DNA from 2 places in the Comamonas testosteroni genome. Region 2 is predicted to be linked to the other one. Evidence: predicted binding sites of a transcription regulator. Region 2 holds the regulator's gene; the other holds the start of a gene.

Region 1 (7,890 bases), 430 kb from region 2:
TTTCACAAGCCGCCTCTGTACTACTGGCTTGCAGCCACAGGCTATGAGGTGTTCGGCGTGCACGCATGGGTGGCGCGCCTGCCGTCCATGCTGGGAGCATGGCTGGCGTCGATGAGTCTACTGGCTCTGACCAGACGCTATGCGAGTACATCGACCACCGTAACCACGGTGATCATCTTCCTCACAATGCCATTTACCTTTCTGGCTGCCCAGTATGCCAATATGGACATGCTACTGGCCGGCTGTATGTGTGCCTGCGCCACATGTGCATTCATTGCCACGATAGAGTTGCAATTTGGCAAATCCTGGCATAGCTGGATCATGGCGGCGGGTGTATTTGCCGGTCTTGGCTTCCTAGCCAAAGGACTCATTGGCCTAGTCTTGCCCGGCTTGGTGTGGTGTATGTGGATTGTCTGGGAGCGTCGCTGGAACCAATTGGTACTGCCCCTGTACCCTCCAGCATGGCTCGCCATACTTGCGATTGCGGGGCCATGGGTATGGTTTGCGCAAAAGCAGCATCCGCAGTTTTTTCATTATTTCTTTGTCACACAGCATTTCCAGCGTTATACCGAAACGGGCTTCAACAACCCGCAATCATGGTGGTTCTATCTGGCAGTGATCACACTGGCATGTCTTCCTTGGACTCTGACTGGAATCTATATGCTGTTCAGGCGGTGGCGGACTCGGCAAGAGTTCATGCCCAAGTCTGACTCACACCCTGCACAAATGAGCCTCGATCGATATATGGTGGTTTGGCTATTGGCTGTGATGGCATTCTTTTCGATTCCCAGCAGCAAGATCGTGGGCTATGTGCTGCCGGCACTCCCACCTCTGGCCTACCTGATCGCTCGCATGTGGCAAACAGCTTTCGCTGGCGGCGAGCTGCATTTACCGCAGCTGACGTCTAAGCTCGCTATCAACATGGGAGTTTCAGCAGCTCTTTGCGCGGCGCTTGCCATCGGCTTCGGCATCAAAGGTGTTCCTCAAAAAGCTCGTTGGGACCGCCTGGCTGCGTTACCGGTGCAACCTGGCGATCGAATCATGATGCTCGGACAACTTTACTACGGCGTGCGTTTCTACATGCACACGGACCAGGTCGCTTGGATCGTCGATGACTGGCAAGCAGCCAAAGCATCAAAGTCAGACAACTGGAGGAAAGAACTGCTGGATGCCGCAGATTTCTCTCCAAATAGCGCTAGTCATTTACTCCTGGGAAAGCAAGATGCAAACCATGCTTTGTGCACAACCAAGCACAGGGTATGGGTTGTCGGAGAACCCGAGACAGCAAATCAGATGACTCCATCACTATCCAGCTCTAAACCGATGCTTGAACTGGGCTCTCGCGCTGTTTGGCTCTGGACACCTGACAAGGCAAAGTGTTGATGGCCTGATTCTGGCACTATTGCGACAGCCGCCCCCCCAAGCTGCCACCTCATCGCACCTGCATGGCGTGTCGGGCTACAACTCATGGCTGTAAACGATAAATCCGCTATGTCTGGCCAACTTGTCGTAGAGCGCGCGGCCGGCTTCATTGGTTGCTTGCGTTTGCCAGTAGACGCGGCTCGCACCAGCCAGCGTGGCTTGCTCGTAGACGTTGTTGATGAGGGCCTTGCCAATTCCGAGCTTGCGCCGTGTGGGGGCGGTGAAAAGATCCTGCAGGTAGCAGACCGGGGCAAGCCTGGTCGTGCTGCGGTGAAACAGGTAATGAGCCAGGCCAACTACCTCTCCTTCATGTTCCGCCACCACCGCAAACACTGGCTCGATGGGATTGAAGAAACGTTCCCAGGTTGTCTCGGTAATTTCTCGGGGCAGCCCGGAAGCTCCGGCCCGTCCGTAGAAAGCGTTGTAGCCGTCCCAGAGCGAGAGCCACTGATCAAAGTCTTTGGGTTGAATGGCTCTTGCCACGACACCAGCTACCACATTATTTTCAGGCATAGGACAGACTTTCTTGGCATGTGCCAGATTGATATTCGATCGTCTTTGCCGGCAGAGCCGGCTCTGCTTGACTCACCGCGGCCGTTCAAGGCCGCCCCCTTTGCCGGCCTCTTAGCAAAAAGTAACCTGCCAAGGCCAAGCTGAAGCCTAATAGCAAGTAGATTGATCCCGCCGCGGCGGCCCCAAACTCCGGGGTAAAAAGCTCTGCAAGCAAGAGCAAGATCCCGCATATTGCCTTGCAGCTGGTTCCTTCGACATGGATCGCACCGCGAATTAAAATGGCGCTTCCATTCACAATCCCGAACACACCAAGAACCAAGATAAACCCACCAAAGACCATAGCCTCACGACGCATGTCTGACCTTCGAAAATTCTGGTGGAAAAATAATTGCTGCTGAGTGTAGCTGGTAGCCCTAAAGGACAGCTATTGGCCGAATGCAACGGCAGCGCACAAACCCAAAGAGAAATTGATTAACGAAGGAAAATGGCACTTTTTCAGACCTCTGCCAAATTTATTAAGGATCGAGCCAATAATCAGGCTCCCTCCGTAACAACCGAGACCTTGGATGTCACCATTCTGGCTCTTTGCGCTCGCCGTGTTTTTTGGCTACTTGGCCTACGACGCATTTCAGTTTCACCATTCGGCGAATCATCGGGTTTGGGCTGTTCCCCCAGCGTCAGGCAGAGCTGTGAACGCCGCCCCCTTGTCGGTACGAGAGCAAGGGACTTCTCGCTCTCACAAGTACACAGGGGCCGAAGGCATTCCGGGCTTGCACTGGGTCTTCTTGGTGATGGCTTTGGCATGTGCTGCTGCGGGTGCTTATCTCTGGATATTTGATTGAAGCAGTGCTAGTCCACTGCCTCATCTGCAGACAGCCCGCTGCGCCTGGCCCAACTCGCTGCCCCATCCATATTGCCGCTGACACAGCCTTGCGTTAGCCTGCGTGCTCCACATTTGCTCAGGAGCCTGCCATGTCCCGTCGTTTGGTTCTTTCTGCCAGCACCGCCCTCGCGGCGGCCGCACTGATCGTGGGTTGCGGCGCCATGGGGGCGTCGGGCGGCAACCCCATGAGCTTCTTCATTACCAGCACCAACCCCGGCAAGGGCGGCGACCTGGGCGGGCTGGCCGGGGCCGACCGCTACTGCCAGTCGCTGGCCGCAAGCGTGGGCGCAGGCAACAAGACCTGGCGCGCTTACCTGAGCAATGCGGCACTGAACGGACAACCGGCCGTCAATGCGCGCGACCGCATCGGCAACGGACCGTGGCGCAACGCCAAGGGCGTGGTCATTGCCACCAGCGTGGCCGACCTGCACAGCGCCAATGCCAAGGTCGGCAAGGACACCTCACTGACCGAAAAGGGCGAAGTCGTCTCGGGCTTTGGAGATGAGGTCAACCGCCACGACATCCTGACCGGCTCGCGCCCTGACGGCACCCTGGCCTTGCCCGAGCCCGGCAAGGACACCACCTGCGGCAACTGGACCAAGAGCGACGGCGGCTCTGCCATCGTGGGCCACCACGACCACCAAGGCACCAACCCCGACCCTGTGGCCAATGCCTCGTGGAACTCGTCGCACGGCACGCGCGGCTGCAGCGTTGAGCAGCTCCAGCAAAGCGGCAGCGCCGGGCTGATGTACTGCTTTGCCACCAACTGATCGGGATGAAAGTGCGGGCCTCGGCCCGCGCCGGTTGATGACAGGCAAGCGCCGCCCCGGAACGACCCTGATGGTTCAATACCCTACTCTGCCTGGTCATTGAATCAGCGCTCAGCCAGGCCAAAGTCTGCAATCGACAAGCCGGCATCTGTGAAGTGATGCTTGGCCCACTATTCATGCAGTGATCTCGCTCATATAATTAGCCACCATATTATATTTTGGCTAACTAATGAAGCTTGAACAGAAGTACCAGGCGCTAATTGAAGAAGCGCAAAAACGCAAACTTCCCGATGTGGATGGCATCCAGCTGTGTTTTCAAGTGCTGTCTATGGCTGCAAACATCGACCGCGACTGCGCTGCTTTGCTGGCTCCTCATGGTTTGTCTGAGGGGCGCTTTGTGCTGTTGTTCCTTCTCGATGTGGCGCCTGACGGACTCGCACCCAACGCGCTGGCCGAACGGGCTGGCGTGACCCGCGCCACGGTGACCGGCCTCTTAGACGGACTGGAGCGCGAGGGTCTGATTGAACGTCACGCCAACGCCGAAGACCGCCGCGCACTTTGCATTCGACTGACCTCAAAAGGAAAACAACTTGCCAGTACCGTTATCAATCAGCATGGCCGGTGGATTGCAGGCCTGTTTGGCAACCTGTCTGTAGATGAGCGAAAGCAGCTGGCAGCGTTGCTGGAGAAAGTACGAGGCCCTGAATCGGACGTTGAATCATGAGGGATCAAGTCCGCAAGGGTGCGACGCGCACCGTTGACATTCCTCGGGACGTTCTGCATGCGCTATCGCACGGGGAGTTGCAATGCGCGACGCTGGCTGAGTGCCTAGCAGTCGACCAGGCCGTACTGGCACGAACACTCTTTCCGGCACTTACGGCTCGCGCACTGAACACGATCGATGAAGCCTGCCAGCTGGGTGTGCTCAAACGCATGGCCCGTATCGGCGCAGTCTTGCTGGAGGACTTGGGTACTGGGGGCATCGCACAATGCCGAACGCACCACGCAGATATGGCACGAGGCTGGGCGTGTTTCATGATCGGTGCGCAGCCTAATGTAGATCTCGGTGTACGGCTGGCCACAATGCGCCCGCTGGCAGATGATGCCCATTTTGGTGTGCGTGAATGGGCTTGGATGGCGATGCGGCCGCACCTGGTGCAAGACCTAGCGACGGCTATCGCTCAGCTGATGCCATGGACACAAGATCCTTCTGACCGTATCCGACGATTCGCGTGCGAGGATTTGCGTCCCCGCGGGGTGTGGAGCACACATATCTCACAGCTCAAATGCTCGCCCGAGCAAGCGCTGCCTTTGCTCTCAGCTCTGAAGAGCGACCCTTCGGTCTACGTGCAGGACTCGGTCGCCAATTGGCTCAATGATGCCGCCAAGGACCAGCCAGCCTGGGTACGTGACATCTGTGCCCAATGGCTTCAAAGCTCCCAAGCCGCCACCACACATCGTATATGTCAACGCGCACTGCGCAATCTCAAGTGAAAGTGGAACCATGTCTCATTACCTCGTAGAGCTCTACACCCCCAATTCGGCTTGGCTCGCACTGCCTGCCGACCAAAGGCAACACTTTCTTGGCGGCATCGGACTCGCATTGAATCAACTCTCCAGCCTCGGTGTCGAAGTTCTCTCTCTGGCAGAAACGGACTCCAACATTGACCAGGGAACCGCGCATACATTCCTTGGTATTTGGCGCTTTCCTGACCAGGCCGCTCGTGACGCCCTGCTGGCGGGCATCAAGGCCAGCGGCTGGTACGATTACTTTGACCATGTGAATGCGGCCAGCACTCAAGGGGCTGCGGATATTCACTTGGCTGCTCTAGCCGCCGCGTAGCGCAGTCATTCCGATAATGCCGTTATGCATCTGCAATGCATGCGGCTAGTCATTTTCTAGTGCCTGATAATGCCCACTTAATGGCCGCCCGCCACAGTCGCCACTGCGGGCCGGCCAGCCTTCGGCATAGCAGATGCAACTCAACATGGATCCCCGACTCCGCACAGAGCCGGACGCAAGATCGAGTACAAAGCATGCGACATCAACGTGGATTCATGACACCTGATCCTCATCAACCGCTACACTGTACATATGAACAGTCATCGTCTCATGAGTGGTATGCCCGTCCAACTGATCGCGTCCCCGGTTACTTTGCCGCTGGCTGATTGCAGCGCGCGCGCAGGCTCGCCCGCCAATGACTTTGCTGGCAAGCGGCTGGATATTACAGACCTGCTGGTCACGCACTCCAAGGCCACATTTGTGCTGCGTGTGGCCGGTCCGTCCATGCAGGAACACGGCATCGATGACGGCGATATCGTCGTGGTGGACAGGGAGTTGCGCGCTCGTGATGGGAGCATCGTCGTGGCGGTTGTCGAGCGCGAACTCGTCATCAGAGTGCTGGAGGGCGATGGCGACACCTGCAAGCTCAAGGCAGGCGCCCCCACCTACCCCGACACCGTGCCGCAGGAAGGACAGGCTCTGGAAATATGGGGTGTGGTCACCAGTTGCATCAAGCGCTTTGCAAGATAGACACATGCGCACGCCAGCCCAACGCAGGCTGTCGTTGAAATTTGATTAGCCCTCCCCCAAAAAGCACCTGCTAACGCACAAAGGCAATGTAGTTCTTTACACTGCCTTTTTCTTTGCTTTATTACAGTTAGCCAACATCGCGCCGCGGGCCGGGGTTAATATCTCGGTAACTAATTTTTACAGATAATGCTCCGCATGCATTTTCTGCTTGCATTGACTGCCGCAGCATTTTTGCTGTCAGCCACCGCTACCTCTCCGGCCATAGCGCAGCCCATCTATCGCTGCGGTAATGCCTATTCTCAAGAGGCATGCAAAGGCGGCAAAGTGGTGGAAGACAAAACCACCACCCTGCACAGCGGCCACTCCAGCAGCACCGTTTATCTGTGCAAAGGCCATGGCGGCGGGCTGTTCTGGAGCAGCCATTCATGCGGCCAGCACAACGCCTTTCTGGAACGCACGGAAACCGTACCCTCCGGCCTGCCCTGGGATCAGAAAGTGGCCCATGCCGAATCCCAATGGCGCAAAACCCAGCGCAATACCGCAGCCCCTGCAGTTGTCTATCAAAACCGCCCTGCCCAGCCTGCCGAGCCCGGCAAAAAACAAGTCTGCGATGCGCTGGAAGAACGCGTCAAAGCATTGGACAGCATGGGGCGAGCTGGCAGCCAGTATTACGATCTGGATTGGGTGCGGAGGGAGCGCAAGGTTGCTCGGGATGAGCAGTATCGGCTGAAATGTTGAGACTCGAAATATGCAAGCGCCAAAAGCAATTGGGAAAATCCCATGCAAGCACTTATATATGATGCCCTCACAAACAACTTGAAGGAGAAAATGTGGAGCTCTACGAAAGCCTTAACAACCTTGCCGCAAAGATCCGACAGCAGGGCCAAAACATCTCAACAGAGGAAGCGACAAAAACGGCATTCGTCATGCCTTTTATTCAATCCGTATTGGGGTATGACGTTTTCAATCCTTCCGAAGTTGTTCCAGAATTCATCTGCGATGTAGGCACCAAGAAAGGTGAAAAGATCGACTATGCCATTTTCAAAGATGGTCAAGTCCAAATGCTGATCGAATGCAAAAAGCTCGGTGAGCCACTGAATGTCAACCATGCAAGCCAGCTTTTCCGCTACTTTCACGTAACGACCGCAAGAATCTCTATCCTCACGAATGGACGGGTCTACAAGTTTTTCACAGACCTGGACGCCCCCAACAAAATGGATGAAAAGCCATTTTTGGAGCTTGATCTACTGGATATCGATGAGCATGCGGCACCAGAGCTTCGCAATCTCACGCGCTCCGCATTTGACGTTGACTCCATCATCAGTGCAGCGGGCGAACTGAAATATATCGGTCAGCTCAAACGTGAATTGGCCAATCAGTTCAGCGACCCATGCGAAGAATTTCTTCGATTTTTTACTGCCCGTGTCTATGACGGAGCAATCACTGCGCGTGTGCGTGAACAGTTCCAGCCACTGCTACTTAAAGCAGTCACCCAGTTCACCGGCGATTTGGTCAATGATCGATTGAAGTCAGCTATTACTGGAGTTGCACCACAGACTCTGGTGGCTCAGCCACTTGCTACAGATGATGCTGTGAAGTCGGAGAAATCGACCGACAAGCCACCAGCATCACAAGATGAGGAAGCCGCTCGCATCGCAACGACCCCTGAGGAGATGGAAGGGTTCTTCATTGTGAAATCGATTGTGCGAACAAGCGTCGAGCCAGAACGAATTGGTCACAGGGACACACAGAGCTATTTCGGCATTTTG
Region 2 (7,890 bases):
ACCCGCTCATGCAGCAACTGGCACACCACGCTGCCGCAGGTGCAGGCTCTGGGGCGAATCGGGCCGGTCTGCCACGTCAGGCCGGCATCGGTTGCGATTGCGTGACTCATCTGCTTTTCCCTTTTTTCAAAATGAACAAGAGACGCCGCTGCCGGCGTGACAAATGGAACCAAAGGCTCACAATTTGATGCACCGATGCTACACGACGATCGGCCATGAAAAAGCGCCCCACCGCACGAGGGCGATGGGGCGCTGTTTGTATTATGAGAGCGGCCGGGAAGTGGCTGCGCCGCAGTCAATCAGGCTTGAACCGGGCGATGCACCAGAACCGGAATGCTGCTGTTGACCAGTACGCGCTGGGTCTCGCTGCCCAGCAAAATGCCGGCAATGCCCTTGCGGCCGTGTGATGCCATGCAGATCAGATCGCAGTTACCCTCCTGCGCCTGCTTGATGATGGCCTGATTGATGGAGATATTCGTTACCCGCACCGTCTGGCAGGCCACGCCCTCGGTCTTGGCAATGTCCAGGGCAGCTTGCAACACCTGATCTGCTTCCTTCTGGGCGCTCTTGTCGAACTCTGCAGAGTTGTAGGCGATCAGCGCCTCGGCTCCGTAAATCATGGCTGCGTAATCCGGCATCACATACAGCGCCGTCACCTGTGCGCCTTGTTCCTTGGCCAGTTGTATGCCCGCGCGCAGCGCGGCCTCAGAGAGCTTAGAGCCGTCCGTAGGAATCAAAATGTGCTTGAACATATCCAGCCTCCTTGCGCATAGGTGCGCGTCTTGTTGCCAAATCAATTCGATCGATCACTGAACTCATACTCACACTCCAGGGCTGCTAATGCAACACCTTGAAATGAGTATTCAGACGGTTTCTTGATGGAAATCAAATTCATGAAGTCGCAGATAAAAGCCGCCTAAAGCCCTTATCCATAAAGCGTTAGAAGCTATCAAAAGCAGACTAACCGAAGGTCATGCGCAGCATTCCCTGCGGCTGTTGCCGGTCGGCAGGCTGTCGAAGGAGGCCTGCCTGAGCTCGGTCACGATCGGCTGTACATGGCGCAGGGTGGGCGACCGCAATTCAGGTTCGGCAAATGGCTGCTATGCGCTCATCTGTGAGCATTGCCCTGTATCAAGGTCTTGAACGCAGTGCGCCGCAGCCTTCGCGACCAGATTGAGGGCATCCATACAGGCCAGTTTGAAGGCAAGCGCCTTCTTGCACATAAGGGCCATGACCAGCAGCGTAAGGCCATCGCGGGCCATGCGGTAGTCAAGGAGCGTGCAACCTGTGGAGCCAGCGAATTCGGCCGGGGCATGGAGTCCTTGGATGGCGCTAATCAGATTTCAACTGCAGCCCTTGCCGTGGGGTTGGGAGTTGGCTCGCCAATCTTGTGCAAGGTGTTGCGGTCGGTATGGGCAAAGGGCTCGCTGCGGCCGGGGATGGTCAGCGTGGTTTCTTGCTCATACGACCATGTGCCGTCCGAGTGCTTGGTGACGGTGATGGTATAGGCGTCGGTTCTGAATGCGTGCTCCAGAAAGGGGTTGCTGGAGATGCCGTTGACGGTGGAGCCGCGCTCGGCCCTGAGGGTGAAGCTGGTAGCGTCGGCCGTGGTCTTGCCCGTGGCCATGGCGGTCTGCCCGCGCGGGATGGTCAGGGTCTGGATGATGTTGCCGGTGGCAGGCTCCCACAGCCAGTAACCGACCTGGTCGTGAAAGGTTTCCACGTCGTCGGGCTTGACGATGCGCGTGTGGTAGCGCAGGCCATAGAAGAGCTGCGGCCCGTTGGTTTGCGCATCGATGGGCTGGCATTCCATATGCTCGATAAAGGCCTGCTTCTCGGGGCCGTCAGCCTTGGGGTTGATGTCCAGGCCGCGCTTGCCGGTCCAGATGCCGGCCATGCCGGTGAGGGGACCGAGGTTGGCCAGGGTATTCACATCGGGCGTGGGCTCGGTGTAGATGTCTTTGGGAAAGTTTTCCATATCGTGTCACGGGCTTTCACTTTGAATCTGTTGAAACCAGTTTACAAGCTACGGACTGAGGTGCTCTTGACGGCCGTCAGGCCGTCAGGTGCTTTCTTCGGTGGTGAGCGTAAAGCGTGCGCTTTCGCCGCGCAGGGCTGCTTCACGCGTGAGGAAGATCAGCACACGGTAGCTGGCACCACGCTCGATGCGGAAGGTGCAGATGTTGTTGTTGGCCGAGCCTTGGCATAGAGGCTGGGCAGAGCCGTCCTTGAAGACGTTCATCTGGCTGGATGGGTTGTTGGTGTTGAGCGTGACGGTCATGCGCTGGAAGGGCCGAGTTTCGAGCCCGTATTGCACGATACCGTTGCCCGTGATCTGGCCGCTGTAGGAGTTGGTGTAGCCGCCCGGGGTTGTAAAGGCGGCCTGTGCCATGGAGCTGCTGCTGAGATGTAGCGTCATGAGACTGAGCAGGGCAGCAGTTGCAAGCATCGGTTGGAAGCGGGTCATGCAACTCTCCTGAATGTGTTGGGCAGGATGGCGCTCCTGGCGCAGCGACGGGTGTCTATGCCGACAGCCGGGCCTCCATCCACCACCGCCGCGCCCTAGCGGCAGGAGACATTGCGCCAACTGAATTTGCCGTCGTTGAAGAACTCTGTCCATACCGACATGATGGGAGCTTGGCGGTAAGAGAACGTAATCTGGTTAGGGATCTTTGGTCCCAGTGCGGCAGGCTGTCCATCCTTGTCGAAGACCTTGACGATGTAGAGCGTGACGCCTCCATCCTCGTCTGTGTGCAGGACTACCCGGTAGTCCTTGGTGAAGAGATCCCAGTCGAATTGCTTGGTCACATACGTGTGCAGACGGACAAAAGCGCGGTTCGCGTTCTTGGCGGCAGGATTAACTTTTCTCATGACGAAACTCCCTGTTGCTCAACGACTTGCCGCAGGACCTGCGAGCTGACATTTCATTGCATTTGACTGATGTTGTATCAAGAGGATGTAAGGAAGTATGTAGGCACTTACAGATCGTGCCAATGGATAGGACAGATCTGATGTGTGAGCTTCTTTGAAGCGCCGAGGAGGTGCTTTGCCGGTGCCGCTGTCATCTTTTCTTGATGAAGTGGCCGTGCTAAGTAACTGAGTGAAAAGATAGATTTTTTTAATGAAATCTATCCTGAGCCGGTATGGGCTTGAGGGTAAAAATTGCCTGATGATGACAATTTTTAGAGAGGCGCATTGAATTTCCGGATGGCGATGCTCTAGGCCTGAGTCATCGAAAGCAGGGCTGAAACGCCTTGCCTGAATTTCAACAAGCAAGTCACCGGTAGGTACTCACGAAATACTTGGCAATGCGGTGGCTGAGCAGTTGGCAAGCGTCCCGGAGCCAGCTTATCCAATCCTGAGATATGTCATCGTGCAGGCTCAGGGTTCACCGTGGCTCTGGCCAGTCTCGCGTTGCCAGTTGTCTCTCAGGTCAGTCATCAAGCAGTGTTAAACCCTGAACCTTTTGGTGATGTAGATTTTGTTTCTGCTGCACTTTTCGGTAAATTGGGCGTAGGAAAATTCTGATTTTGATGTGCAAGCGGCGATCTGGCCCGATGCACTACTGAATTCAAAAAAAGCCCATGTCCCACCACCTGCAATACACTTTTGCCTCCCGTCTAGATGCCTGGATCAGGCATATGAAGCTGGCCAAGCCTTGCCATACGCAGCAGATGGCTTATGAGCTGGTGATCGACAGCTGGGTGCAAACCAATGCAGAGCTTGGTGCTTCGCAGGAATTTTTGAAGGCCTTGCGCCGGCGTCGGCTGTGCGAGGAGCATGGCTGGCGGGGGGTGAATACGAGCGTTGCGCACTGGGATCTGGATGATGAACACACTGTGCGGATCTATCTGCACGAAGACGGCTCCATCGTGGTGCAGCAAATGGACTCGCAGAATCTCCAGATTCTGTTCACCTTGCCTGGGCATCGTGAGCGATTGGGAGAAGTATCGGAGCGATGTGCCTAGCAGCCAAAAAAATGCCCGCGCAAGGCGGGCAAGTTTCGGGGTCCTCTCGATCCGGTTCTGCAGCTCACACAGTCAATGCATTTGAATAGTTGGCAGAGGCGTTACTTTGGCCTCAATCGCCGTTTATCGCTCTTGCACTGTTGCTGACGCGTTTGAACGGTTGACAGGTTGCCCCATCGGGTGCGGCCAGCAACTTCTGACTTGCGGGCCTGCATTTTGCAGCCATGACTTGCAAGTCGCTTGTGCCCGCCTTGTATCGAGGCGAGCGTGCGACAGGCAGGACTGCCATTCGATATTTCTGGCTCCTTAATGTTTGCCGGTTGAGGCAGGCCGGTGTACCAGCACCGGGACATGGCTGTGGGTCAGAACGCGCTGGGTTTCGCTGCCCAGCAAAATTCCGCCGATACCTTTGCGACCGTGTGAAGCCATGCAAATCAGGTCGCATTGCAATTCCTGCGCCTGCTGAACAATGGCTTGGTAAACAGAGGCGTGGGTGACTCGCACAAAGTTGCAGGGTACGCCTTCAGGTCTGGCAATCTGGTCAACGAACTGCAAAGCCGCATCTGCATCGCTGTTGGCACTGCGCTCGAACTCTGCGCTGTTGTAAGTCAGCAGTGCGTCTGCGCCGTAGATGATGGCGCGGTAATCGGGCATGACATACAGGCCGGTCACCTTGGCGCCTTGTTCACGCGCAAGCAGAACGCCAGCACGCACGGCAGCCTCTGACAGTTTGGTGCCATCGGTGGGAATGAGCAGGTGCTTGAACATGTTCAACCTCCTGATGCCGGAAGATGTGCCTGGAAATCAATTTATTCCAATACCTGGAGCCGCGCAATGCCTAGTTTTTGAATGCAGCAGAGTTGCAGACAGGAGGTAAGACTCTGTAACAAGGGGCGGTCTCGTCGAATCGTCTCATTCCTCGGGCGAAGGAGGAACGCGATTGAGGATTTCGCCAGTGGCCTCTATCTCGAACTGCTGTGGATTGAGCCAGTTGACCTCCTGGTGATCGGCAGTTTCAAAGTAAATGGCAGACGGGCGTATGGAGACGCCATGCGGCATGTCGATCTCATCAAAACTCTGATAGACCAGAATCAGGCGCAGGTCTCCATTGGCGTCTTTGGCCTGTATGTGCTGCAAGAGCTTGCGGTAGGCACTCATAAGACGCCCTCGTTGACATGTGTATATGAATGTTTCCACTGTCGAAGAGGTGCCGCAATACCCTGATCCGGGTATCTGTTCTGACGGATATTCGTGCCTGACAAGGAGTTTAGAAGGCTGCGAGGCTTGTGCAAAATGCGCTCCGGCGGGCAGGGGCAGGCAGAGCATCAGCAAATAATTTACATGGCGATCCAGATCGTTCGGCGCCAATACTGAGGGTCTGTTTTGGCGACATCGAGTTTTTCGCCTATGCACTGTTGGCAGCGTTGTCTGGCGCCATATCTGCCGGCCGATGGGCCAAGAGCGTTGCGATGGCTTCTTGTTGGATGCATATGGAAGCCCTGTTACATTGCCTGCAGGCCTATTTCGGGTCGGGTTCGGGGCTGCATAAGTGCAGGCAGGCAAACCTCATTGTGCTTTCAGACTTGCGGGGCCGTTTGCTCATGGAGTGCCATACGCTCCAGCGCGGCGCAGACATCGGCCATGCGTCCGCAGATCAGCAGGCATTCGGGTTGCCTGCGCGGTTCTCGCTGCACGATTTTGAGAAGTCGTGGAGAAGCTGCTTGTGTCGACTGGTCGATTATTGGCGATTGAAGCTCTGGGGTCGCAGCAAAGGCCTGCGGGCGAAGTGTATTGCTGCCGAGGCGACTGCGGCCGCGGTTGGCGCGCATGACAGGGATGCCGATCTGCTTCGCCATTGGACGATTGGCAGTGAAGGATACGGGCTCTGCAGCGGCTTCGCTTGCGTCATCGGAGCTGAAGTTCGGATTGGGCGACAGCGTGGCAGGCAGGCCTTTCATGGTCAGGCGTGTCAAAGCCTGCAGTGATGTGGCGAATCCCATTTGGCAACTCCTTTTGATGACCTCGCGGCATGGATAAGGGCAGGATTGCGTTCTTTCGGCAAAGCTCCGCCCAGGGCGAAGCTCAACGGCTTCGCGCCTACCACCTGGGCTTGAGAGGGAAGGAGGCTCGGTGCCTCGGCTGCATAGACGGAGGGACGCCGTCTGCCCGTTACATGAACATGCTGTTGCGGATAAGGCCTACGGCCAGGCCTTCGATGGCGAACGGCTCTTCAGGATCGACGTGAATGATCTTGTAGTCTGGGTTCTCGGGTAGCAGCTCGATGCCCTGAGGCGTGCGCTTGAAGCGCTTGACGGTCACGTCGTCACCGAGGCGGGCCACCACAATCTGGCCGTTGCGCGCTTCATGCGTAGCCTGTACCGCGAGCAGGTCGCCGTCCATGATGCCCGCGTCACGCATGGACATCCCGCGGACCTTGAGCAGGTAATCGGGCTTGGCGGCAAACAGGCTGGGCTCGACCGAATAGCTCTGATCGATATGTTCCTGGGCCAGAATAGGCGAGCCGGCAGCGACGCGGCCGACCAGGGGAAGCACCAGCGGGGCCAGGGCCGTGAGCGGCAGCGCAAAGCTGGCGCCGCGTGCCGCATTGATGGTGCGCACGGTATCGGCGCGCAGGCGAATGCCGCGCGATGTGCCGCTGACCAGATCTATGACGCCCTTGCGTGCCAGTGCCTGCAAATGCTCTTCTGCAGCATTGGCCGACTTGAAGCCAAAGGTGCTGGCAATCTCGGCCCGGGTAGGGGGCGCACCCGTGCGAGCGATGGTGGACTGGATGAGGTCCAGAATCTGCTGCTGGCGGGGAGTGAGCTTGGGGTGGTCCATGGGCATTCCTTGATCGATCGATGATGAATACTGTGTGTTCATCCAGTACCTGTATTTTTAATCAGTTTGAAGAGGACTGCAAGTGGAACGTGACAAAAATATCGTCATCCTGGGCACCGGTGGCACGATTGCCGGAGTTGCCGAGCAGGCTGGCACCAGTGTGGGCTACCGTGCGGCCCAGCTGGGCGTGGCTCAGCTGCTGCAGGCCGTGCCGGACCTGGAAGGCGTTGCTGCGGCGTCGCTGCAGGCGGAGCAGCTGGCGCAGCTGGACAGCAAGGATATGGATCACGCGACCTGGCATGCACTCGCGCTGCGATGTGCCGAGCTGCTCGCGCGTGATGATGTGAGCGGTATTGTCATCACCCACGGCACCGACACCCTGGAGGAAACCGCCTGGTTTCTGCAATGTGTTCTGCACCCGGCAAAGCCCGTGGTGCTGACCTGCGCCATGCGCCCGGCGACAGCGATTTCGGCCGACGGCCCTGGCAATCTGCGCGATGCCGTGGCCTGTGCGGCCGACACGCAGGCTGCTGGCCGCGGTGTGCTTGCCGTGGTGGCGGGTCGGGTGTTCAGTGCACGCCAGGTGCGCAAGGTGCATCCCTACCGTGTGGATGCCTTTGATGGCAGTGGCGCCGGCCCGCAGGGCTGGGTGGAGGAGGGGCGGCTGCGCTGGGCAACGGGCGGCCTGCCCCGGGTCGTTGCGGCCAGCTCCACTGCAATCGCTTTACCGCCCGCAGATCACTGGCCCCTGGTGGAGCTGCTTCATAGCCATGCGGGCTGCAGCAGCGCCGTGGCGCTGGCGGTGATGCAGGCCTGGAATTCGGCAGGCGTGCGTGCCGTGGTGGTGGTCGGCACGGGCAATGGCACTATCCATGAGGCGCTGGGGCCAGCCCTGGACTGGGCGCAGGCGCAGGGCATGGCTTTGCGCATCACGACCCGGTGCGAGGAGGGGCAGGTGGTGCATGCCGAGGGAGCGCGAGATAGCCTTATGAGCAGCCTGCCGGCGGCCAAGGCCAGAATCAGCCTGATGCTGGAGCTGATGGGCTGGCCTCGCGCATTAGGTTGATGCTCTTATTATGAG

Evidence for each region. Region 2 encodes LexA, which represses DNA repair genes until DNA is damaged. Its sites were predicted from a motif close to ACTGTATNNNNATACAGT; they were not measured.
Region 1: F0P97_RS14800 (LexA family protein) is a predicted target of LexA. The motif match lies at 5,675-5,692, and genes of this name have one in related genera.

Annotation. Positions count from the first base shown of each region.
Region 1 is NZ_CP043568.1:3,223,251-3,231,140, forward strand. It holds gene F0P97_RS14770 (glycosyltransferase family 39 protein) at 1-1,383, shown strand, start outside; gene F0P97_RS14775 (GNAT family N-acetyltransferase) at 1,459-1,935, opposite strand; gene F0P97_RS14780 (hypothetical protein) at 2,908-3,588, shown strand; gene F0P97_RS14785 (MarR family winged helix-turn-helix transcriptional regulator) at 3,818-4,312, shown strand; gene F0P97_RS14790 (DNA alkylation repair protein) at 4,309-5,082, shown strand; gene F0P97_RS14795 (DUF6616 family protein) at 5,093-5,431, shown strand; gene F0P97_RS14800 (LexA family protein) at 5,711-6,121, shown strand; gene F0P97_RS14805 (hypothetical protein) at 6,446-6,859, shown strand; gene F0P97_RS14810 (type I restriction endonuclease) at 6,952-7,890, shown strand, end outside.
Region 2 is NZ_CP043568.1:3,650,857-3,658,746, reverse strand. It holds gene F0P97_RS16845 (metal-dependent hydrolase family protein) at 1-110, opposite strand, end outside; gene F0P97_RS16840 (universal stress protein) at 300-752, opposite strand; gene F0P97_RS16835 (FABP family protein) at 1,337-1,978, opposite strand; gene F0P97_RS16830 (DNA breaking-rejoining protein) at 2,063-2,467, opposite strand; gene F0P97_RS16825 (hypothetical protein) at 2,563-2,871, opposite strand; gene F0P97_RS16820 (hypothetical protein) at 2,890-3,276, opposite strand; gene F0P97_RS16815 (hypothetical protein) at 3,585-3,968, shown strand; gene F0P97_RS16810 (universal stress protein) at 4,275-4,736, opposite strand; gene F0P97_RS16805 (hypothetical protein) at 4,881-5,126, opposite strand; gene F0P97_RS16800 (hypothetical protein) at 5,546-5,968, opposite strand; gene lexA (transcriptional repressor LexA) at 6,138-6,809, opposite strand; gene F0P97_RS16790 (asparaginase) at 6,892-7,875, shown strand.